DNA from 4 places in the Micromonospora sp. CA-248212 genome. Region 4 is predicted to be linked to each of the others. Evidence: riboswitches for the same ligand, from Rfam matches in the RefSeq annotation. Region 4 holds a riboswitch; each other region holds the start of a gene.
What was found. Region 4 has a riboswitch for cyclic di-AMP ahead of ACQP03_RS02960 (coiled-coil domain-containing protein). Riboswitches for the same ligand answer to the same signal wherever they lie in the genome.

Region 1 (5,420 bases), 1.7 Mb from region 4:
CGGCGCGGCGCTGGCCGACACGCCCGTCGCCGATGCGTCCGGGCGGTCCCGACGGTAGCGTGAGGACGTGCTCCCGGTCGCGCTCACCTGTCCCCTGTGGTGGGTGGCGCGCTGGGCGGCACGGGTGCTGACCAGCCTCGCCGTGCTGTCGCTCGCCCTGGGCGCGGCCCCGGCGCTGCTACCGGCATCGACCGCCGCGGCCCCGCCGCCCATCATCGGGTCGCTCGCCCTCGCGGAGCCGCTCGGACCGTCGACCGCGGCCCTCTCCACCGTCCTCACCGACCGCGCCGCCACCGGCTCGGCCGCCACCGACAGGGTCGGCGAGGGACGAGCCGCAGAGCTTGGCGCTGACGCCTCCGCGCGGTCGGTCGAGCCGCAGCCCGCCCGGCACGGTGGTTCGGACGCGTTACCCCGCCCATTGGCGGGCGTGACCTCGGCGCGCACGGGCTCGGAGCGGCCCCTCCGCGCCGCCGGCTCGGCCAGCCGGGCCCCCCGCGCCCCGCCGGCCTAGCGGGGTCAGTCACCGGGGCGGCACGCCGTCCCGCGAGCGCCGGAGTGTGGCGCGCCGAGATCTCCATCACCGGCGACGCCGCCAGACCGAACGCCAGTCACCACACCTGACGACACACCGCCCGCACCCGCCCGTGCGGCATCCCATCGCTTACGTGCTCATGCCGAGGTGTCGATCATGGAAACCGTCGTCTTCTACCAGTTCCTGACCGAGGTGCCCCAGGCCGCCGCCATCTGGTCGGCCCTGTTCCTGCTGGCGCTGACGGTCCTCGCCGTCCTGGTGGCCCGACCGGAGCGGGACTCGCCCGCGGCCGACCCCACGCCGCCGACACCCACCGCCCGCGAGATGGCCGTCGCCGAGATGGCCGACCTGCGCCGGTACGCCGAGGAGGTGGCCGTGGCCGCCGCCCGGGCCGCGCGGACCGCCCGACGGCGGCGCGCTGACTGGCTGGTCGCTCAGGACGAGGCGCAGCGGGCCTGGACCGCGTACGACGAGGCGGACACGGCCGCCCGTCGGGTCGCCGGTGCCGGGGCGTTGCCGACACCGCGTACCCCGCACACCCCCGCCGAGTACGCGGCCCGGGAGCGCTATCTGCACCGTGCCGCCATGGCGGCGCACTGGCGGGGGGAGTTGACCATGGCTCAGCTCGGCGACGTGTTCGGGCACCGGCGCGGCTGGGACCCCCGCCGGCACCCGGTCGAGCAGGAGACGCTGCTCATCCGGGCGATCCGTGACGCGAGGCTGGCCGAGCACCGGACGGCCGCCGAGCGGGAGCGGTCGTCCTGGCGGGATGCCGAGGTGGCCGCCGAGTCGGCGCGCGTCCTCGCCGAGGAGGCGTACGTGGCGGCGGTCCGGTCGCGGCCGAGCCCGGCGTTCTCCCGGCGCACCGCGACGCGGCCGTCGCGTACGGCCCTCGTGGCACGCTGGCGTCCGGCCCGGGCCGGTTGAGCCCGATCCGTTATGTGAGGCGGGTCACCGGCAGCGGAAATCGGGCGGCGGGCATCATCGGCGGCCATTGCGCCCGCGATTGTGGCCGCGTTGTCGGCCACCTGTCCGGTTGTCGCCCACAGGTGCCGGCGGAACCCGTTGTCCCATCGAGTCACGTCAGCGGCAGAACGCGCAGAAATTGCTGGGCCAATCGATGTTTACGCAGGTGGGCGCGGCTTGGCAGAGTGCGTACCGGCCAGTACTGTCGTCCCGTCCGGTGCGGTTACCGATCGCAGGAGGCGACGCCGCGCCGACCCGCTCAATCGTGATCAACGAACCGGGGACCCACAGTAAGTCCGGGGTGAATCCGCGAGCCACGGCCCGCGGTAGGGCGATCTTCCCGCCCGAATCCGTCAGCTAACCCGGTAGGCGGTGACGGAAGGAGTTCCATCCTCGTGCAGCACCCCTCGACCCCCTTGTTGTTCCGCCGCCTCCACGGCGACGCGGTGTCCCCGCTCATCCGCCTCGTGACGGTGAGCTGACCCCCCGGGTCACCGCACTTCCCGCCCGGCCGCGCCGGGCGTTCCCCTGAGCGGCTCATCATCCGCGGGCCACCGCCCGCGCGCTGACGCCTGCCCGGATGCCGGTCGAGCCCCGGTGTGCCGCTCTCCCTGTGAACCGTGGAGGACCTCGTGAAGCACACCCTGAAGCGCCAGCTCCGTCGCCTCGCGACCGAGCGCCCGTACCAAATCGTCGCCGCCTCCGCCGCGGCCCTCGCGATCGCCACCACCGCCGGCGCCCTGGTCGCCGGCGCCGACGACGCCCCGGCCGGCTCGCGTACCCCGACCACGGTCGCCGAGATGCGCAGTGACACCGTCGCCTCCCGTGGCGAACTCCGGTCCGCAGCTCCGTCGGCGAGCGTCGCGCCGAGCACCGCCGCCCCGGCCACCAGCGCCGCGTCCCCCGCCGCGAAGGCCACGAGCAACCCGGACGTCACCCGGAAGCCGACGCCGCCGAAGCCGCCCGCGACGAAGGTGCTCGACTACGACTACGAGGCGCAGAACACCTACTACAACTGTGGCCCGGCGGCCACCCGCAACGCGCTCAGCGCCAGCGGCATCGACCGCACCCAGGAGGAGCTCGGCGCCGAGCTGGGCACCACCGAGATGGGCACCAACTCGGCCGAGGACACCACCCGGGTGCTCAACGCCGAGGTGAAGGGCTCCCCGTACCGCACCCGCATGTTCGCGGGCACGCCCAGCCCGGCCCAGATGGACCGTCTTCAGGCCGACGTCGTCAAGGCCATCACCGATGGCCGGGGCGTGGTGGCGAACGTCGTCGGCGACGCCATCGACACCGAGGGCGGCTATCACTCCTACGGCGGTGGGCACTACATCGCCGTCGTCGGCTACAAGGACAACGGCCGTACGGTGCGGATCGCCGACTCGGCGAACGCCGCCGACCCGGCCTACTGGATCACCACGATCGACCTGGCGAACTGGATCGCCACCCGGGGTTACTCCGCCTGACCAACGCGCGACACCCCACGACGCCGCGGGCGCCGTCTCCCACAAGGGGCCGGCGCCCGCGGCGTCCCCGTGTCGGGCGCGACGCCGGTGAACGGCTCTCGTACCGGGCCGCGAACCGTGGGAGACTGCGGCCGTGGTGGATGAATCGGGTGGTCAAGCCGGCCGGGAGCCGATCCTGTTGCTGCTGCACGGCATGGGGGCGACGGGTGACGTGTGGCTGCCCTGGGCGCCACTTCTGGAGCAGCACTGGCCCGGCCGGTGGCTGGCGCCCGATCTCGCCGGTCACGGTTGGTCGGCGCCGCTGTCGTCGTACTCCTTCGAGGGTTTCGCCCAGCGGGTCGCGCAGGGCCTGGCCTCCGACGACCGCATCGTGGTGCTCGGGCACTCGCTCGGTGGCGTGGTCGGCCTGGCGCTGGCGGCCCGCGCCGCCGGTCTGCCAGTGGACGCGGTGGTGGGCTTGGGTATCAAGGCCGTCTGGGCGCCGGCCGAGCTGGCCCGTGCCGCGGACCTCGCCGCCCGCCCGGTGGGCTGGTTCACCAGCCGCACCGAGGCCGCCCGCCGGTACCTGCGGGTCGCCGGCCTCACCGGTCTGGTCCTCCCGGACCACCCGATGGTCGACGCCGGTCTGCGTCAGGTCGACGGCCGGTGGCGGCTCGCGATGGACAACGCCGCGTTCGCCGTCGGCGCGCCCGACCTGGCGGCGCTGCTCGCGGCGACCGACGTGCCGGTGGTGCTGGCCCGCGGGGAGCACGACCCGATGGTCACGGACGCGCAGCTCAAGGAGTACGGCGTACCGGTCGCCACGCTGTCCGGTCTCGGGCACAACGCGCACCTGGAGGATCCGGCGGCCGTGCTGGCGTTGCTGGAGCCGTACCGCTGATCGGTCAGGCGGCTGCGGGCGCGGGTAGTTCCCGGGCCGAGGTCAGCTCGCGGCGGGCGGCGGTCAGGAAACCCTCGGCGTACGACTCGGCCGGGAAGTCGCCCAGGTAGCGGCGGCGGGTGACCCAGCGGGCATCGGCCAGCGGGTCGGTGTCCAGCAGGGCCGTGAGCACGGCGTCCACGTTGGACATGTCGCGCCGCAGCACGTAGCCCGAGCCGGCCAGTGGAAAGCGCTCGGTGAACCGGTCGCCCTCGTCACCCATGTCGGTGACGGCATACGGCTTGCCGGAGTAGAGGTAGTCGGAGATCACCCCGGAGACGTCGGAGACCAGCGCGTCCGAGCGGTTGACGCACTCGGTCAGGCTCAGCTCCCGGGCGGCCGCGCCGAACACGTGCTGCCGGCCGGTGCGGGCGCGGTCGACGGCCAGCAGTTCGGTGAGCCGGCCCAACTGGCGTGCCGACGCCGGGTTCTGCGTCGTGTACGGATGCGCCCGCAGGATCACCGTCGCGCCACGCCCCAGCAGCCGCCGCAGCAGCTCCTCGGCCACCGGCAGCGAGCAGTAGTCGGCGTCGGCGTGGTGCCCGGTCCAGGTCGGGGTGTAGAGCACCGTCGGGTGCGCGAGGCCCCGCGCCGGCTCCTGGCGCACCTCGATCGACTCGACCTGGGGGCGGCCCACCACGACGAACTTCTCCGCCGGGATCTGTACCCCGGCGCGGGCGTACCGGTCGATCGCCGCCGGCCCGGCCACGAAGATCCGGTCGAAGATGCCCGAGACCGGGTTGGCGCTGGGCGCCTTGTCGCTGTCGCCGTGGTGCAGTTGGACGTGGGTGAGCTGGGTGAACCGGATGCAGTGGCTGTTCTTCGCCCCGTGGTTGACGTAGAAGGCCACCCGCAGGCTCGGCACCAGCGCCTCGTCCATCGCGCGCAGCGTGGGGCAGTAGACCACCGGCGCGTCGGTGGCCGCGGCGATCGGCGCGACGAACTCCGGCTCACGGACCAGCACCAGGAAGGGCCGGCCGATCCGTTCGAGGTACGGCAGCCACATGGTGACCTGGTACTCCGAGCCGGGCGGTGCGGAGAAGTAGAGCAGGAACTCCGGCTCGTGCCGGCGTAGCGCGCGGGCGACCTGCCCACCGCCGGCGGTCGGGCGGAACCGTCGTCGGGCCAGGTCCAGCGCGACCGCCCCGGCGGCGGCGGCCACCAGCAGGCTGGCGGCGAGCGCCACGACGGCCGGCAGGGTCGACGCGGCGGCGATGGCCACCACCGCGAGCAGCCCCAGCAGGGCGACGCCGAGTCGGTCAGCGATCAGCGGGGTCCAGGCGCGTACCGGCAGGTTGGCCGCCCGGAGCTCCAGGTTGCCGGCGGTACGCAACGGCCCCACCAGCAGCACCAGCCCCAGCAGGACCAGCGCCGTCGCGGCCAGCGCGGGGTCGAAGCCGTCGTCGAGCCGTCGGGAGTAGCCGATCAGGACCGCCGCGGCGATCAGGGCGGTCTCGGCCACCAGGTCGGCGGCCGGTCGGATCCGCTGCTCAGCGGCCGCCGCCACCAGCGCGGCGACGGCCAGCGCGAGGCC
Region 2 (5,420 bases), 540 kb from region 4:
GCGCTGCTGGTCAGCGCCAAGCCGGACACGCTCACCGAGCAGCTCACCCTCCTCGACCGGCTCGCCTCCCAGGAGCGCAAGCAGGTTGAGGGTGTGCTCGCCGTCCGGGCCAAGTACGACGGCGAGAAGCAGAAGCTGGACGCGCTGATCGCCACCCAGACCAAGCAGCAGAGCGAGCTGGCGGCCAAGAAGAAGCAGATCGACGCCGAGATCAAGAAGCTCGAAGCGTCGATGCCCAAGACCACGGTCAAGACCGCCGGCTGCCCGACCATCAACGGCGTGGTCTCTGTGGCGGCGCAGAAGGCGATCAAGACCGCCTGCCAGCAGGTCGGCGATCCGTACGTCTGGGGCGCCACCGGCCCGAACTCGTTCGACTGCTCGGGCCTGACCCAGTACGCCTACAAGTCGGCCGGGATCTACCTCACCCACCACACGGGTGATCAGTGGAACGAGGGCAAGGCCGTCTCGCGCGCCGACGCCCGTGCCGGTGACCTGGTCTTCTTCTACTCGGGCCTGAGTCATGTCGGGCTGTATCTGGGCAACAACCAGATGGTGCACGCGCCACGCGCCGGTAAACCGGTGCAGGTGTCCAGCATCAACACCATGCCGGTCGCCGGGTTCCGCCGACCTGGCTGATCCCCAGCACGCACGACGACGGCCCCCGGTCACCTCGACCGGGGGCCGTCGTGGTTCCTCAGCGGGGTGCGCCCACCGGGGACGGCAGCAACTGCACGTCGGCGAGGTCGACGTACATGACGCGGTGGCCGAACTGGATCTGCGCGTACCGGTTCTGGCCCCGGATCACCGTCCAGTCGCCGGGCGAGGAGCCGTCGAACGTGCTGGCCCGGTAGTACTCGCCGGGCAGCACCGCGCCGACGGCGTACCGCTGGCCGGCGGCGAGGGTGTACTGCAACGGTGAGATCGCCTGGTACGGCACGCCGGCCGGGTAGGCCGCCTGCTCCGGGTACGCCCGCCCGTAGACGGGGATCGTGGCCCGGCCGGGCTTCGGGGTGACCACCATGCCGACCGTCCAGGTGGCCGTCGGCGCGGACGCGGGGTTGTGGAACCACGCCCGCTGCCCGAGGTACCAGATGGCCGTCCAGTCGCCCTGTCGACCGGCCAGCGCGTACGTCTGGCCGGCGGACGCGCGGGCACCGTGGTCCGACACGTCCATCGTGTTCGGGGTGCCGTCGGGGCGCAGCGCGATGTCGTTGACCAGTGGCGCGTCCGGAGCCGGCGCGGTGCGTAGCACCACCGACGAGGAACCGCGGGGCGCGCACGGTGCCCCCGGGGTGACGCATCCGGTGAACGCCGGCTGGTTTGTCGCGTAGTCGGGGTCGATCCGGACCAGCCCGGTGGCCGGGGTGCCGGTGTCCAGCCGAGGGGCGTGCAGCAGGTCGAAGTAGTGCGTCCAGTCCCAGTACGGCCCCGGGTCCCAGTGCATCCCGCGGACCGTCGCCGCCGTGGTGCCGGGCACGTTGTCGTGGCCGATGATGTGCTGGCGGTCCAGCGGGATGCCCAGCCGCAGCGCGAGGTGCCGCACGAGCTTCGCCGACGTGCGGTACATCGCCTCCGTGTACCAGGTGCCCTGCGCGGCGAAGCCCTCGTGTTCCAGCCCGATCGACTTGGCGTTGACGTACCAGTTGCCGGCGTGCCAGGCGACGTCCTTGGTGCGGACGTGCTGGGCGATGTGCCCGTCCACCGAGCGCAGCGAGTAGTGCCAGCTCACGTAGGTTGGGTCCTGGACGAGTTGCAGGGTGGTCGCCCAACTCGCCTCGGTGTCGTGGATGACGATGTACTCGATCTTCTGCCGGGCGGGCCGGTCGGACAGGTCGTGGTTGCCGTAGTCGCCGTCGCCGAACGCCGCGTAGGGTGCCGGGATCCACTCACAGGACACGGTGCTCGGGCACTCCAACCCGTCCGGGCGGGCGAGTCGCCGCAGCCCCAGTCGGTCCAGCCAGGACCGCTCGGGTCGTACCGCCCGGGCCGGCAGCGTGACCCGCTGGCCGTCGTCGGTCACCCGCGTCTCGCCCGCGCCGATCGTGGTGAAGACCTCGTCGGCGAAGGCCGCCGCGGCATCGGCGCTGTCCGCGCCGGCATAGCGGGCCACCGCGCCGTACCAGGTGCCCGGGTCGGTGCCGACTCCGACCGGGGCGCCGACCTCCCGTTGGTACGCGGCCAGCAGCGCCGCCCCACCCCGGAGGTTCGTCGTCGGGTCGGTGCGCAGCGCCTCGGCGGTGGCGCCGGTGAGCGCGGCGGCGGCGTCCACGGTCTGCAGCGCGGCGCTGGGCGGCGCGTTGCCGGTGGCGGGCGCCGGTGCGAGAGGACGACGGGACTCGTCGCCGCGCGGATCCTCTCCCGGGGCGTCGTGGTGACCGCCCCGGGGCAGGGCGGTCACGTGCCGGGCGTCGGTCAGGTGCATCGGGCCGTAGCCGCCGCTGGTGCTCGGCGTGCCGGCATTGCTGTCCCAGCGGGACTCCAGGTAGGAGACGCCGAGTAGTACGTCGATGGGTACGCCGTACTCGGTCGCCGCGGCGGCGTACTGCTGCTGGCGGTCGGCGGCGGGGGCCGCGGTGGCCGGGCCGGCGGACAGCGGCACGGCCGCCGTGGCGGTGACGAGCGCGACGGCGAGCAGGGTCGGACGTTTCATCGAACCCCCTACATGTGAACTGGTGTCGGTGCCGTCACCTTCGTCCTGCTCGGGAGCCCACGTCAATACCTTTCCATGTTTCGAAACGTACGGAAGGAAATCTTCACGTCCGCTCGATGGCCCGCCGCAATCGGTACGGAGTGTCACGGCCGCACGGGTTGCGGATCGGTAACGGCCGTCTCTACTCTGGTCATTCGTCGGCCCGGTAGCAGGTCTGCCCACCCCGGGCGGTAACGGACCGACACCGCCGAGTCGCTCGCGAGCGAGCCGGGGACCCAGGTTCCTCGGGGTGAATCCGCAGTTCCTGCGGTAGGGCGCCCACTTCCCGCCCGAACCCGTCAGCTAACCCGGTAGGCGGTCAGGAAGAAGGAGTACGGAACCCGGTGGCCCTCCAAGCCCCGCGGCCGTCGTCCGGACGGTCGGCCCCGGCCGACCCGACGTCGACCGTGCCGCGTCCACGCTGGTCCCGCTTCACCACCGCCCTCGCCGCCCTGGTCGGCGTCGCCGTCGTCCTGACCGGTAGCGCCACGGTGGCCCACGCCGACCCGTCCGTCGCCGAGATCGAACGGCAGATCGACGACGACTGGAACAAGCTCGAACCGATCATCGAGCGGCACAACGCCACCCGAGCCGACCTGGCCCTCAAGCGCAAGCAGGCCGACACGCTCGCCGCCCGCATCGCGCCGCTGGAGCGCCAGGTCGACGCCGCGATGGACAAGGTCAGCGCGCTGGCCGTCCGCGCGTACATGGGTGAAAACCTGTCGACCGTCAACACGATGCTCGGCAGCCGGTCGCCCAGTGAGATGGTCGGTCAGCTCGAAATGCTCGACCGCTTCGCCCACAACCAGCAGGAGGACGTCCGCCAGGTCGCCGACCTGCGCAACGAGCTGGCCCGGCAGAAGGCGCCGCTGGACGAGATGGTGGTCCAGCTGACCCGCACCGAGGCCCAGTTGGCGGCGAAGAAGAAGCAGATCAACGAGGAGATCGACCGGCTACAGAAGCTGCGCCTCAAGGTGTACGGCAACGGCGGCGGCGGTTCGCTGCGTCCCGCGCCCTGCCCGGCCAGCTACCCGGGTGGCGGTGCCGGCATCGCGGTCAAGTTCGCCTGCGCCCAGATCGGCAAGCCGTACGTGTGGGGCGCCGAGGGTCCGAACTCGTACGACTGCTCCGGGCTGATGCTGGCCGCCTGGGCGAAGGCCGGTGTGTCGCTGCCGCACAACGCCGCCGCGCAGAGCCGGGTGACCAAGAACGTCAGCAAGGGCGACCTGCGCCCCGGTGACCTGGTCTTCTACTACAGCGACATCCACCACGTCGGGATGTACGTCGGCGACGGCTGGGTGGTGCACGCCTCCCAGGCCGGTGTGCCCGTCAAGATGAAGAAGGTCGACGACGGGCCCATCCACAGCTACGGCCGCCCCGGCTGAGATGTAAGGAAGGGCCCCCTTCTAACGCCTCAGGTATAGAAGGGGGCCCTTCCTTACATCGCAAGGGCGGATCAGCGCGTCGGCCAGGCACGCCAGTTCTGCCAGGAGCGACTGGGCGTCGGGCCTCGCTGACCCTGGTAACGCGAGCCGTAGACCACCGAGCCGTACGGGTGTTCGGCGGGCGACGAGAGTCGGAAGATGCAGAGCTGACCGATCTTCATGCCCGGCCAGAGGGTGATCGGCAGGTTCGCCACGTTGGACAGCTCCAGCGTGACGTGCCCGGAGAAGCCCGGGTCGATGAACCCGGCGGTGGAGTGGGTGAGCAGGCCGAGGCGGCCCAGCGAACTCTTCCCCTCCAGTCGGCCGGCGAGCTGGTCGCCGAGCGAGATCACCTCCAGCGTCGAGGCGAGCACGAACTCTCCCGGGTGCAGCACGAACGGCTCGCCGTCGGGCACCTCGACCACCGAGGTCAGGTCGTCCTGCTGCATGGCCGGGTCGATGTGGGTGTAGAGATGGTTGTTGAAGACCCGGAACAGCCGGTCGAGTCGTACGTCGATGCTGGAGGGTTGGACCAGGGTGGGCTCGAACGGCTCCAGGCCCAGCGTGCCGGCCTTGATCTCGGAGACCAGGTCACGGTCGGAGAGCAGCATCGGACCACCATAGCGAGGTGGGCGGTGACCAGCGTGTCGAGGTCGCTCCTCGTACATTTGTTCGATAGAATGCTCGCATGGCTTCCTGGTCCGATTTCGCCGTCGACGAGCCCCGCCTCGCCGACGGCATCCGCGTTCTCCTGCAGCAGTACGGGCCGGGCTTCGGCTATCTGGCCACGGTCCGTGCCGACGGTGGGCCCCGGGTCCATCCGGTCTCCCCGGTCATCACCGACGAGGGTCTGTTCTGCTTCATCATCGACTCGCCGAAGCGCCGGGACCTCGAACGGGACGGCCGATACGCGCTGCATTCGTTCCCTCCGGAGGAGAGCGACGACGAGGCGTACGTGGCGGGTCACGCCTGGCCGGTCACCGATCCGGTCCGGGTGGCCCGGCTGGCGCAGAGCGCTCGGGCCGAGCCGCGGGCCGACTGGCGGCTGTTCGAGTTCACCGTCGACGTGGCGATGCTGACCCGTCGTGACCAGCACGGCCTGGGCATCGCCGTGGGGCGTCCGGCCGTCCAGGTCTGGCTCGATCCGCAGACCCCGCCCGCGGCGGCCGCGCCCGCGGCCGTACCGCAGACGCGCCCGACCCGCCGCAGCCGCGACGTTCAGTGCACGGCCGCCTGACCACGGCCCTGGGGGCAGAGACGCCGGTGCCGGCTCCGTCGTGACGGAGCCGGCACCTGGTGTACGCGAG
Region 3 (5,420 bases), 2.5 Mb from region 4:
TCGAGCCCGTCCAGCCGGCCGCCGGCCCGGAGCTGCGCGCCCAACTCGGCCAGCGGCAGGTGGGGCCGGACCACCGCCCGCGCCGCCACCACGACCAGGGCCAGCGGTAGCCGGTCACAGAGTCGGACCAGATCGTCGACCGCGGCCCGCTCCGCCTCCGCCCGCGCCCCGATCCGCGCGTACAGCAGGGCCTGCGCGTCGTCGGCGCTGAGCAGATCCAGCACGACCGCCTCGGCGCCCTCGGTGGCCACCAGACCGGTGAGCCGATCCCGGCTGGTCACCAGCACCAGGCAGCCGGCCGCGCCCGGCAGCAGCGGCCGTACCTGCGCGGCGTCCCGGGCGTTGTCGAGCAGCACCAGCACCCGCCGACCGGCGAGCAGGCTGCGGTACAACGCGGTCTGCGCCTGCTCGTCCGCCGGCACCTCGCGCGGCGGCACCCCGAGCGCGGCCAGGAAGCCCCGGACCACCTGCTCCGCGCTTCGGACGACGCCGCTGTGGCTGTAGCCCTCCAGATTGGCGTAGAGCTGCCCGTCCGGGAACTGCCCGGCGACCCGGTGCGCCCAGTGCACGGCGAGGGCCGTCTTGCCGACCCCGCCCGCTCCGGAGAGCACGGCCAGCGGGACGGCCCCGGGTCGCTCCTCGGCGGACGCCCGCAGCGCGTCCAGACGGTCCAGCTCCGAACGCCGCCCGGCGAAGCCCCGGACATCCGACGGCAACTGCGCGGGGACCGGGCGGTCCGGCCGCGACGGGGCGACGATGACCGCGGCGGCCGGCACGGGGGACACCTCCGGGGTCGGCGAGGTGACCTCGCCGCGCAGGATGGCCTGGTGTAGCTGGCGAAGCTCGATGCCCGGGTCCACACCGAGCGCGTCGGCGAGCCGGTCCCGCAGTCGGGCGTAGTACGTCAGTGCCTGCGCCCCGCGACCAGCCGCGGCCAACGCGTGCAGCAGCACGGCGGCGACCGGTTCGTCGAGCGGGTGCTCGTCGGCGAGCCGGGTCAGCGGATCGATCACCGCATCCGGCTCGCCCCGTCGCAACACTCCACGGGCCCACTGCACGACGGTGTCGGTGTGCCGGCGGTGCCAGTCCTGCCGGACCCGGGCCGCCCACTCGCCCGGCAGCCCCGCCAGCGGCTCGCCACGCCACAGCTCAAGCGCCCTGCGCAGCAGTTCCACCCGTTCGGGGTCCCCGTCGGGCAGCCCGTCGGCACGCTGCCGCAGCGCGTCGAAGTGCGGGCCGTCCACTGTCTCCGGTGGCAGGTCCAGCAGGTAACCACCCGACCGTCGCGCCAACACGTCCGGCGCGCCCGCGTCGGCCAGCACCCGGCGGAGCCGGGCGAGGTAGACGTGCAGGTTGTGGCGAACCCGGGGCGGCGACGCGTCACCCCAGACCCGGTCCACCAGAGCGTCCAGGTTCACCGGTCGGCCCACGTCGACCGCCAGTGCGGCCAGGACGGCGCGCTGGCGGGCCGCTCCGGCATCGACCGGACGGCCGTCCGCCCAGACCTCGACCGGCCCGAGGACCCGAATCTCCATGAACCGCCGCTCGCTGCACCGCCGGTCGCCCCACCGGCACCCCCGGGACAGCCGGATTGAGGTTCCGGCAGGAATTCGTCGACCTTCCGCGCAGATCATCGTTGCTACAAGGACATCGATCAACGTGATGTCAGCAACTCGACTCGCGGCCGGTTCCGGTCGTGACGACACCGGAGGTCACCATCGTGCGAAGTGCTCTGCGAAGGCTCACGTCCGCGCTGCTCGGTACGATCGCCGTGGGCGCCACGCTCGGCGTCGCCCCGAGCCCGGCCCAGGCCAACTACGCCTGCCCGTCGGGTCTGCTCTGCCTGTACGCCGGGGCCAACTTCAGCGGCGACATCTTCCTGCTCGACGGTCCGTACAACGGATGCAACGACGTCCCGCTGCCCTCGTACTTCCGCAACCGGGCCCAATCGATCATCAACAACCGGCCGTCCGGCACCGTCTCCACCTTCTGGGACAACGCCAACGCCACCGGCCTGCTCGGCTACCAGCACGCCTATGGCTACCGGGCGAACCTGGCGTACGACTCGGCCGCGATCGGGGGGAACTGGAATCAGCGGATCGAGGCGGTCCGGGTCTGCTGATCCATGAGCGTCGCCGCGCAGGGGGGAGCCGGCGACGCCGCACCGGGGGAGGGGCCGCCACGGCGCCGGCCGGAGTCCGCGAGGGCTCCGGCCGGCGCTGTACGGCGGTCAGCCCGGGTAGTAGCAGACGTTGGGAATGACCGGGCCGCCGTTGACCCCGAAGATCGCGAAGCCCATGTAGGCACGTGTCTGCGGGCCGTACTCGCCGTCCTCGGCGATGTTCGCGTACACGATGTCCTCATTGATCTTGTGCTGGGCGTACCGGACGGCGTCCCGGGTCTTCGGACCGTAGTTCCCGTCCAGGCTGAGCGACCGCGCGTAGCAGTTGTTCAGCGCCTCCTGGAGCACCAGCACCGCGGAGCCCGAGTGGCCGTAGGTGAGGTAGCAGCTTTTGTTTCCGGTCTGCCAGCCGACGGTGGGCACGTGCATGTCCGCGCCGCCCGGGTAGCCGCCGACCCGGTAGAAGGTCAGGCTGGTGCACGGGCTGGACGCCTGTGCGGCGGTCGGCGCGGACAGCGTCAGGCCAGCGCCGGCCAGTAGGGCTACGAGGACGGCTGCGGCGCGGCGACGGCCGTTGCGACTCTGCTGGAGCGGCATGATCTCCTCCTGGGGTGTCGTTTCCGGGACGGACCCGGTGTGCTCCAGAGCATCGCTACCGCCCGTCTACGGTTTCCTGTCCGAACGTCAATTCACCGGGACGGCAGGCCCTGATCGGAAACGGTCCATGATGGCCGCTGCACAGGTGGACGTCCTCCGCAACCGCTGGCCGCAGCGCCCCGCGTGAGCCGGTGAACAACTTCACAAGCGGTGGGCGACCGTCACCCACCGTGCCTACCGTCGGTCGGGTCCACCACCGTGGACGCCGCGACCGGCAACGCCAAATCCTGCCCCCGGTCGTCGGAAACAGAACCCGGGCAGGAGCGGGGGACCCAACGTTCCTCGGTGCATGTCACCTCGGGGTGAAGCCGCCAGCGCGCGGCCGGGCTCCTCGGCCCGAACCCGACAGCTCACCTCGCCGGCGTGGAGGAATGATCCATGACGTCTGCGTACACCCCCCGTCATCGACGGGTCACCACCCGCCGCGTCGCCGTCGGTACCCTGGCGGTCGGCGCGGTCACCGGCGCCGTCGCCCTCTTCGGCCCGGCGGCCCCGGCCCAGGCCGGTGTCAACTGGGACGCGATCGCCCAGTGCGAGTCCGGCGGCAACTGGAAGATCAATACCGGGAACGGCTACTACGGCGGGCTGCAGTTCTCCCAGGGCACCTGGGCCGGCTACGGCGGCACGAAGTACGCCGCCCGCGCCGATCTGGCCAGCCGTGGCGAGCAGATCGCGATCGCCGAGAAGGTGCTCGACGGGCAGGGCATCGGCGCGTGGCCGACCTGCGGCCGCAAGGGCGGCTCGTCGGGCGGTACCTCGACGAAGTCCACCGCGAAGTCCCCGACGAAGTCCACCGCGAAGTCCCCGACGAAGTCGACCTCCAAGTCGTCGACGTCCACCTCCGGCAAGGAGCGGCCGGCACGCGGCGACCAGCCGGCTACCCGTGGTCACGAGCGGACCGCCCCGGCGGCCGGCGGCGACACGTACGTGGTCGCGCCGGGGGACACCCTGTCGGAGATCGCCGAGCGGCACCCCCGCAGCGGCGGCTGGCAGGCCCTGTACGAGCGCAACCGTCAGCTGATCGGCGCGGACCCGGGCCTGATCTTCCCGGGGCAGCGGCTCGCTCTCTGACGTACGTACCGACGAACGCTCGGCCGGGTCACCGGCCGAGCGTTCGTTCGTCTGGCGCTGTCCTCGCGGGACGGGTCACGCCGCCGAGGCGGCCGACCTCGCCTCGCGGCGGGCCATCACGTCGCCGTTCCAGCCCCAGCGCTGCGCCGGCGCGGCGGCCTCGGCCGTCCAGCCGGTGCCGCCCCCGCCACCGTCGATGGCCGTCTCGACCGAGTCGGGGGTGCTGCGGGCCAGTCGCAACGACTGCTCGGCGGTCGTACGCGCCGCACACGGCCAGGACTGGCCGGCGCACTGGAGGTTGCGGCAGCGACCCTCGTCGTCGGCCTCGTGGGCCTCGAGCACGTCGACCGCGAGCTGCCAGAGCAGCGGGTCGGTCACGTCGCCCGGGCGTTCGGCACGACGGCTCGGTCGGTTGCTGGTCTCGTCGGACATGGGCCCCCCTCGTCAGGCTTTCCCCTCAAGACTTCACCTGTGTGCGGCCGGCTAAACCGCCGACCTGCTGTGATGTGTCTCCGGTCGCAGCAACCGGGGCGCTCTAGTCCGGCAATAGCGGCATCTCGACACCGGGAGCGCGGCCGAGCAGCGCCGCCCGGGTGAGCGCCGTCGAGCCGAAGCGGTCGCGGACCGCGTCCACGGCGGCGTCCAGGTCGGCCCCGGTGTTGGCTTGGAACGGCAGCTCCGGCTGCACCGGGTTGTCGTCCAGGTTGCCGACCGAGACGCCGAGCAGGGTGACCCCGCGCCGGTCGATCTCCGGTAGGGCGGCCCGCAGCAGTGTCCGGGCGGCGGCGAGCAGTGGGGTGGTGTCGGCGGTCGCCTTGGGCACGGTGTGCGAGCGGGTGGCGCGGGTGTAGTCGCCGAAGCGGAGTCGCAACACCATGGTGCGTCCGGACCGTCCGGCCGCCCGCATCCGTCGGGTGACCCGGTCGACCAGACCGGCGAGGATGGCGTCCAGTTCCTCCGGCGCAGGTGGGGTACGCCCCAACGCGTGCTGCGCGCCCATCGAGCCCCGCCGCCGGCCCATCTGCACCGCCCGGGGGTCGCGGTTGTGGGCGAGAGCGTGCAGGTGCCGGCCGGCGCCGGCCCCGAGCAGGGACACCAGCGCGGCCTCGCCGAGCCGGGCCACGTCCGCGACGGTACGGATCCGGCGTTCCCGCAGCTTCGCGGCGGTGACCGGACCGACGCCCCAGAGCCGTTCCACCGGCAGTGGATGCAGGAACGCAGTCTCGGCGTCGGGGGCGACAACCAGCAGCCCGTCCGGCTTCGCCACTGCGCTGGCCACCTTCGCCAGGAACTTCGTCCGGGCCACACCCACCGTGATCGGCAGGCCGACCCGGTCGCGGACCTCCCGGCGCAGCCGCTGGGCGATGTCGGCCGGTGTGCCGACCAGCCGGCGCAGCCCGCCCACGTCGAGGAACGCCTCGTCGATGGAGAGCCCTTCGACCAGCGGCGTGGTCTGTCGGAAAATCTCGAACACCGTCCGGCTGGCCTGCGTGTACGCCGACATCCGGGGCGGCACCACGATCGCGTCCGGGCAGAGCCGTCGTGCCTGCTGACCCCCCATCGCGCTGCG
Region 4 (5,420 bases):
GCCATCGTGGGGGGCCGCCTTTCCGGGTCAACGTATGAAATCTAAATCACGCATATCTTGACGCATCTTGCCGTGCGTGTGACCGTTGAGCGCGAGCCAGCGCCCGCCGCCGGCCCGGTTGAAAAGACCGTTGAGCAGGTCAAACGCGTGAGACGAGGTGCGGGGATGAGCCGTTCCGGTACGCCCGGCGGGCAGCCGGGCACGCAGCGGACCGTCGAGCAGGCGCCGGTCGCCACCGAGCCGGCCCGAGCGTACGCCGAGCTGGTCTCTGGCAACCGTCGCTTCGTCGCCGGAGAGCCGCGCCACCCCAACCAGGATGCCGGGCACCGGGCCGCCGTGGCGGACGGGCAGCACCCCTTCGCGGTGATCGTCGGCTGCTCCGACTCGCGGCTGGCCGCCGAGATCATCTTCGACCGGGGGCTGGGTGACCTCTTCGTCGTCCGGACCGCCGGGCACACCACCGGGCCAGAGGTGCTGGGCAGCGTCGAGTACGCGGTGGCCGTCCTCGGTGCTCCGCTGGTGGTGGTGCTCGGGCACGACTCCTGCGGCGCCGTGCAGGCGGCCCGCGAATCGGCGGCCACCGGCATCGCGCCCCCGGGACATCTCCCAGCGGTGGTCGACGCGGTGCTGCCCAGCCTGCGACGAGCCACGGCCGAGGGCGTGCACGACATCGACGGCATCGTCGACATCCACATCGCGCAGACGGTCGAGACGCTGCTCGGGCAGTCGCCCGTGCTGGCCGACGAGGTGGCGCGGGGGCGGTGCGCGGTGGTGGGGATGTCGTACCGGCTCGCCGCCGGGGCGGTGCGACCCGTGACCCCCGTACCGGCCGGCGACGCCTCGGACGACCCGGCCGCGACCGCCGCCGCCTGACACGCGACGAGGGCCGCCCCGCTCGACGCGGGACGGCCCTCGAACTGTTGAGCGTCGGATCAGAGCAGCGACATGTGTACGTGGTCGGTGTGGTTCGATGGCCCGCTGTACGACTTCCAGCCGGTCGCCGGGAACCAGATCTGCCGGTTCCAGATCACGTAGTAGATGCCGAGCCGGTCGGCGTTGCGGATGAGGAACGCGGCCACGTTGTTGCCGTACATCCGGGTGTCGTCGTTGTGCCACGGGCTGAAGCCGCTCTTCTGCAACGACCAGTCACAGGCGCGACCCTTCGGGTGCTCGTACGGTCCACCGTTGCGGTGGCAGCCCACGAACCGGTTGAACCCGGCCCGCTTGACCTCCTTGTACGCGTGCAGCGTGCGCGGCGTGACGCAGCCGGAGGTGGTCGGGTCCTTCTCGCTGCACGACTGGGGCTTCCAGTCGCCGTCGGCGGTGCGACCCGGGCCGATCCGGGCGACCGGGGAGGTGGCGTCCACCAGACCGCCGGTGAAGCCCTTGCCGCCGACCAGCGCGAGCGCCTTGTCCGCGTCGCGCTTGTCCTTCGCCATCAGCGCGGTCTGCTTCTGCTGCTCCCGGACCTCGGTGTCGAGGGCCAGCTTGGCCTCCTCGGCGCGGGACTTCACCGCGTTGACCTCGGCGAGCTTCTTTTCGTTGACCATGTTCATCTCGTCGAGCGCCGCGGCCCGCTGGACGAACGAGTCCGGGGCGTCGGCCTCCAGCAGCATCGCGATCGCGCCGACCCGTCCGGTCCGGTACGACTGAGCGGCGATCTGCGCGACCTGCGGGGCCAGCGCGGCCAGGTCGGCCTTCGCCCGGTCGACCTCTGCCGCGAGTTCGACCTGCCGCTTCTTGGACTTGTCCAGTTTGGACTTGGCCGCCACGTAGTCCCGGTTGGTCTGCTCGATGACGTCGGTGAGCAGCTTGGGCTCGTCGCCGTCCTCCTCGTGCCCGGACGGTGTGGGGGTCGTCGGGGCGGCGTGGGCCGGGAGGGGTCCGGCGAGCACGGTCAGCGCGGCGAACACGGCCACCACGGGCGTCAACCAGCGGCGTAGGGGTGCCGTCACAATCTTCCCTTCCGTCGACCGCCGACCGGGTTAGCTGACGGGTTCGGGGCGGAAGTGGCCCCTACCGCTGTCGCGGATTCACCCCAGGTACCTGGGTCCCCGGCTCGCCGGTTGGCGATTGGGCGGTGGCACCGCAGGCGCCGCTGCGCGCCTTCGTCGGTGACCGGCAGCGAGGTTACCCGAGAGTCCACCGCCTGAGCTACGTCCTGATGCCGACTAAAAGCGTCATTTCGCCATGGCGTTGAGTGACCAGTGACGCGGTTCTCAGGGCGGGTGCCCGATCCGGTCACGCTGAGGAGTGTCACCATGCCGTATCCGTGCTCCTGTTCGGCTCTGGCCACCCGGTGGTGGCGGTGGATGGGGGTGTGTTCCGCTGTGGATCGGGCCGGTCGGCCCGATCCGTCGGCGGGGAACTGAGAGCGGCGAGCGCCTCCGCGCGGTCCGCGCGGGGGCGCGGTGGCGGGGCGTCCGCGTCGGGCGTGGCCGTCGACCCGGCCGCGGTCACCACCGCGGCCAGCCCGGTGGTGAGGGGTACGGCGGCGATCAGGCCGAGGGTGGCGACCGCGCTGCGGACGATCTCCTGTGCGAGGAACTCGCTGGTCAGAATCTGCCCGATGGGGCGCGAGTCGGCGGTGAGCAGAAGCAGCAGCGGCAGTGACGCGCCCGCGTACGCCAGCACGATGGTGTTGACCGTGGAGGCGATGTGCGCCCGGCCGACCCGGGTGGCGGCCCGGTAGAGCTGTCGTCGACCCAGCCCGGGGTTGGCGTTCGCCAGCTCGGTGACGGTGGCGGCCTGGGTGACGGTCACGTCGTCGAGTACCCCGAGTGAGCCGATGATGATCCCGGCGAGCAGCAGGCCGCGCAGGTCCACCTCCGCCTGGAACATCGAGAGCGTGGTGGCGTCCTCGCTGCCGAAGCCGGTGAGCTGGGTGGCGGCCGTGGCGATGGTCGCGAGGACGCCGGTGAGCACCAGGCTGCCCAGGGTGCCGAGGACCGCGACGGAGGTCTGCGCGGTCACCCCGTGTGTCAGGTAGAGCACCACGAACATGATCAGGGCCGCGCCGACCACCGCCACCAGCAGCGGTGACCGGCCCGCGCCGATGGCCGGCAACACGAAGGTGAGCAGGATGGCGAAGCTGGCGGCCAGGCCGGCGAGCGCGGCCAGACCCCGCCACCGGCCGAACGCGACGATGGCGGCGGCGAAGACCCCCACGAGCCACACCAGTGGCGTCCCGCGCTGGTGCTCGGCGATGTTCCAAGTGCTGAGGGTGGGATCGGTCGGATCGGTCAGCTCGACCAGGACGACGTCGTCGCCCACCTCGACCCGAGGCGCTCCGGGGCCGGCGGGGACGGGCGTGCTCACCTGCCGGTCGGCGCGCGGCCCGTCTTCGAGGAGTACGTCCACCGTGCCGCACGGCCCGCCGCTCGGCGTGCCCTCCGGGCTCGTCGAGGGTGGGCACGGTTCGGTCACCACCCGGGTCACCGTGCCGTGGTGGCGCGGCAGATCCGCCCCACCGCCGCTCTTCGGTGCGCCGTCCCGTGGCCACAGCACCACGGCGGCGACGACGGTGGCCACGAAGAGCGGCACCACCGTCGCGATGAGGATCCGTCGTACCCGGGGCGGGGCGGGTCGAGCGGAATGGCTGTGGTCGGAACCCAATGCGAGACTCCCAACGATCCGGTGCGGGGTACGTGCCGGCGGCCTCTGCGGTTCAGTTCCGCCGGACGAACGCGGGCACGAGCGCGTCGGTTCGCCGCCTGACGACCCGGCAATCACGGAGAGTGATGAAGTGGTCGGGTCGGCGCCGTACGGGGCCGCGCCGTGGCGGCGCCGTCGCCCGTCTCGGCGGCGGGATCCGGTGGGTCATCGCTGGACGATGCTAACCAGCGCGGCGGGGGGTCGCAGGTCGTGCGGACGTGTCGGGGGAGTCGAACCGCTGACACCGCCCCGGGCGCGGCGGATGGTGGAGTCATGCCTGAGCCACCCACCGAGCACCGACAGCACGACAAGCACGCCGGGCACGACAAGCACGCCGGGCACGACAAGCACGCCGGGCACGACCCGGCCCTGTTCCGTCGGCGGTTCTGGGTCTGTCTGGTGCTCACCGTGCCGGTGGTGCTGACCAGTGACCTGGTGGTGGACCGGCTCGGGCTCCGGCTGGACGCGCCGGGTCGCTCCTGGGTGGGGCCGGTGCTCGGTTCGGTGGTGTTCCTCTGGGGTGGCTGGCCGTTCCTGGTCGGCGCGGTACGTGAGATGCGGGACCGCGCGCCGGGCATGATGCTGCTGGTCGCGATGGCGATCACCGTGGCGTACACCGCGTCGCTGGCGACCAGCCTGGGCGCCTTCGACCTGGACTTCTGGTGGGAGCTGGCCGCGCTGGTCACCATCATGCTGCTCGGGCACTGGCAGGAGATGAAGGCCATCGGGCAGGCCCGTGGGGCGCTCGCGGCACTGGCGGCGCTGCTGCCCGACGAGGCCGAGCGGGTGGCGGCGGACGGGCGGGTCGAGCGCGTACCTGTCGACGGGCTGCGGGTCGACGACGTGGTGCTGGTCCGACCCGGGGGTCGGGTGCCGGCCGACGGCCGGGTCGTCGACGGCGACGCGGAGTTGGACGAATCGATGATCACGGGCGAGTCGCGCCCGGTTGCCCGGTCGGCGGGCGATCGGGTGGTGGCCGGCACGGTCGCCACCGATTCGGCGATCCGGGTCCGGGTCGAGGCGCTGGGCGACGAGACCGCGCTCGCGGGCATCCAACGCATGGTCGCGCAGGCGCAGCGCTCGGGCGGGCAGGCTCAACTGCTCGCCGACCGGTTCGCCGCCGCGCTCTTCTACGTGGCCGCCGGTACCGCCGTGCTCACCCTGGTGGTCTGGACCGCGCTCGGTGAGCCCGACGAGGCGGTGGTGCGTACCGTCACCGTTCTGGTGATCGCCTGCCCGCACGCGCTCGGCCTGGCCATCCCACTCGTCGTCGCGCTCTCCACGGCGCTGGCGGCGCGAAGCGGGATCCTGGTCAAGGACCGGCTCGCGTTGGAGCGGATGCGTACCGTCGACGCGGTGCTGTTCGACAAGACCGGCACGCTGACCCGGGGCGCGCACGAGGTCACCGACCTGGTGACGGCCCCCGGCGTGGGCCGGGACGAGGCGCTGCGGATCGCCGCCGGTGTCGAGTCCGACAGCGAACATCCGCTGGCCCGCGCGATCGTGGCGGCGGCCGGACCCGGTGGGCCGGCCCGTGCCGGCGGCTTCCGCTCGCTGCCGGGTCGCGGGGTGCGGGCCATCGTCGACGGTACGGAGTACGCGGTGGGCGGGCCGACCCTGCTGCGTGAGCGGGGTGGACCGCTGTCGGACGAGCTGCGGGAGGCGACCGGCCGCTGGTCGTCACGCGGTGCCGTGGTGCTGTATCTCCTGCGGTTGCCGGACACGGTGCTCGGGGCGTTCGCGCTCACCGACGCGGTGCGGCCGGA

Region 1: linked by a shared signal. The riboswitch ahead of ACQP03_RS11560 (C39 family peptidase) and the one ahead of ACQP03_RS02960 (coiled-coil domain-containing protein) in region 4 are both predicted to bind cyclic di-AMP.
Region 2: linked by a shared signal. The riboswitch ahead of ACQP03_RS00425 (NlpC/P60 family protein) and the one ahead of ACQP03_RS02960 (coiled-coil domain-containing protein) in region 4 are both predicted to bind cyclic di-AMP.
Region 3: linked by a shared signal. The riboswitch ahead of ACQP03_RS14775 (transglycosylase family protein) and the one ahead of ACQP03_RS02960 (coiled-coil domain-containing protein) in region 4 are both predicted to bind cyclic di-AMP.

Annotation. Positions count from the first base shown of each region.
Region 1 is NZ_CP192023.1:2,363,308-2,368,727, forward strand. It holds gene ACQP03_RS11550 (hypothetical protein) at 68-511, shown strand; gene ACQP03_RS11555 (hypothetical protein) at 689-1,459, shown strand; cyclic di-AMP (ydaO/yuaA leader) riboswitch at 1,745-1,885, shown strand; gene ACQP03_RS11560 (C39 family peptidase) at 2,119-2,967, shown strand; gene ACQP03_RS11565 (alpha/beta fold hydrolase) at 3,101-3,847, shown strand; gene ACQP03_RS11570 (CDP-glycerol glycerophosphotransferase family protein) at 3,852-5,420, opposite strand, start outside.
Region 2 is NZ_CP192023.1:87,354-92,773, forward strand. It holds gene ACQP03_RS00415 (C40 family peptidase) at 1-636, shown strand, start outside; gene ACQP03_RS00420 (N-acetylmuramoyl-L-alanine amidase) at 695-2,650, opposite strand; cyclic di-AMP (ydaO/yuaA leader) riboswitch at 2,886-3,021, shown strand; gene ACQP03_RS00425 (NlpC/P60 family protein) at 3,034-4,074, shown strand; gene dcd (dCTP deaminase) at 4,146-4,724, opposite strand; gene ACQP03_RS00435 (pyridoxamine 5'-phosphate oxidase family protein) at 4,802-5,350, shown strand.
Region 3 is NZ_CP192023.1:3,096,123-3,101,542, forward strand. It holds gene ACQP03_RS14760 (AfsR/SARP family transcriptional regulator) at 1-1,535, opposite strand, end outside; gene ACQP03_RS14765 (peptidase inhibitor family I36 protein) at 1,721-2,122, shown strand; gene ACQP03_RS14770 (peptidoglycan-binding domain-containing protein) at 2,231-2,719, opposite strand; cyclic di-AMP (ydaO/yuaA leader) riboswitch at 2,990-3,158, shown strand; gene ACQP03_RS14775 (transglycosylase family protein) at 3,158-3,850, shown strand; gene ACQP03_RS14780 (hypothetical protein) at 3,926-4,282, opposite strand; gene dinB (DNA polymerase IV) at 4,386-5,420, opposite strand, start outside.
Region 4 is NZ_CP192023.1:626,881-632,300, forward strand. It holds gene ACQP03_RS02950 (helix-turn-helix transcriptional regulator) at 1-5, opposite strand, end outside; gene ACQP03_RS02955 (carbonic anhydrase) at 166-873, shown strand; gene ACQP03_RS02960 (coiled-coil domain-containing protein) at 933-1,955, opposite strand; cyclic di-AMP (ydaO/yuaA leader) riboswitch at 1,960-2,090, opposite strand; gene ACQP03_RS02965 (YibE/F family protein) at 2,257-3,615, opposite strand; gene ACQP03_RS02970 (copper-translocating P-type ATPase) at 3,928-5,420, shown strand, end outside.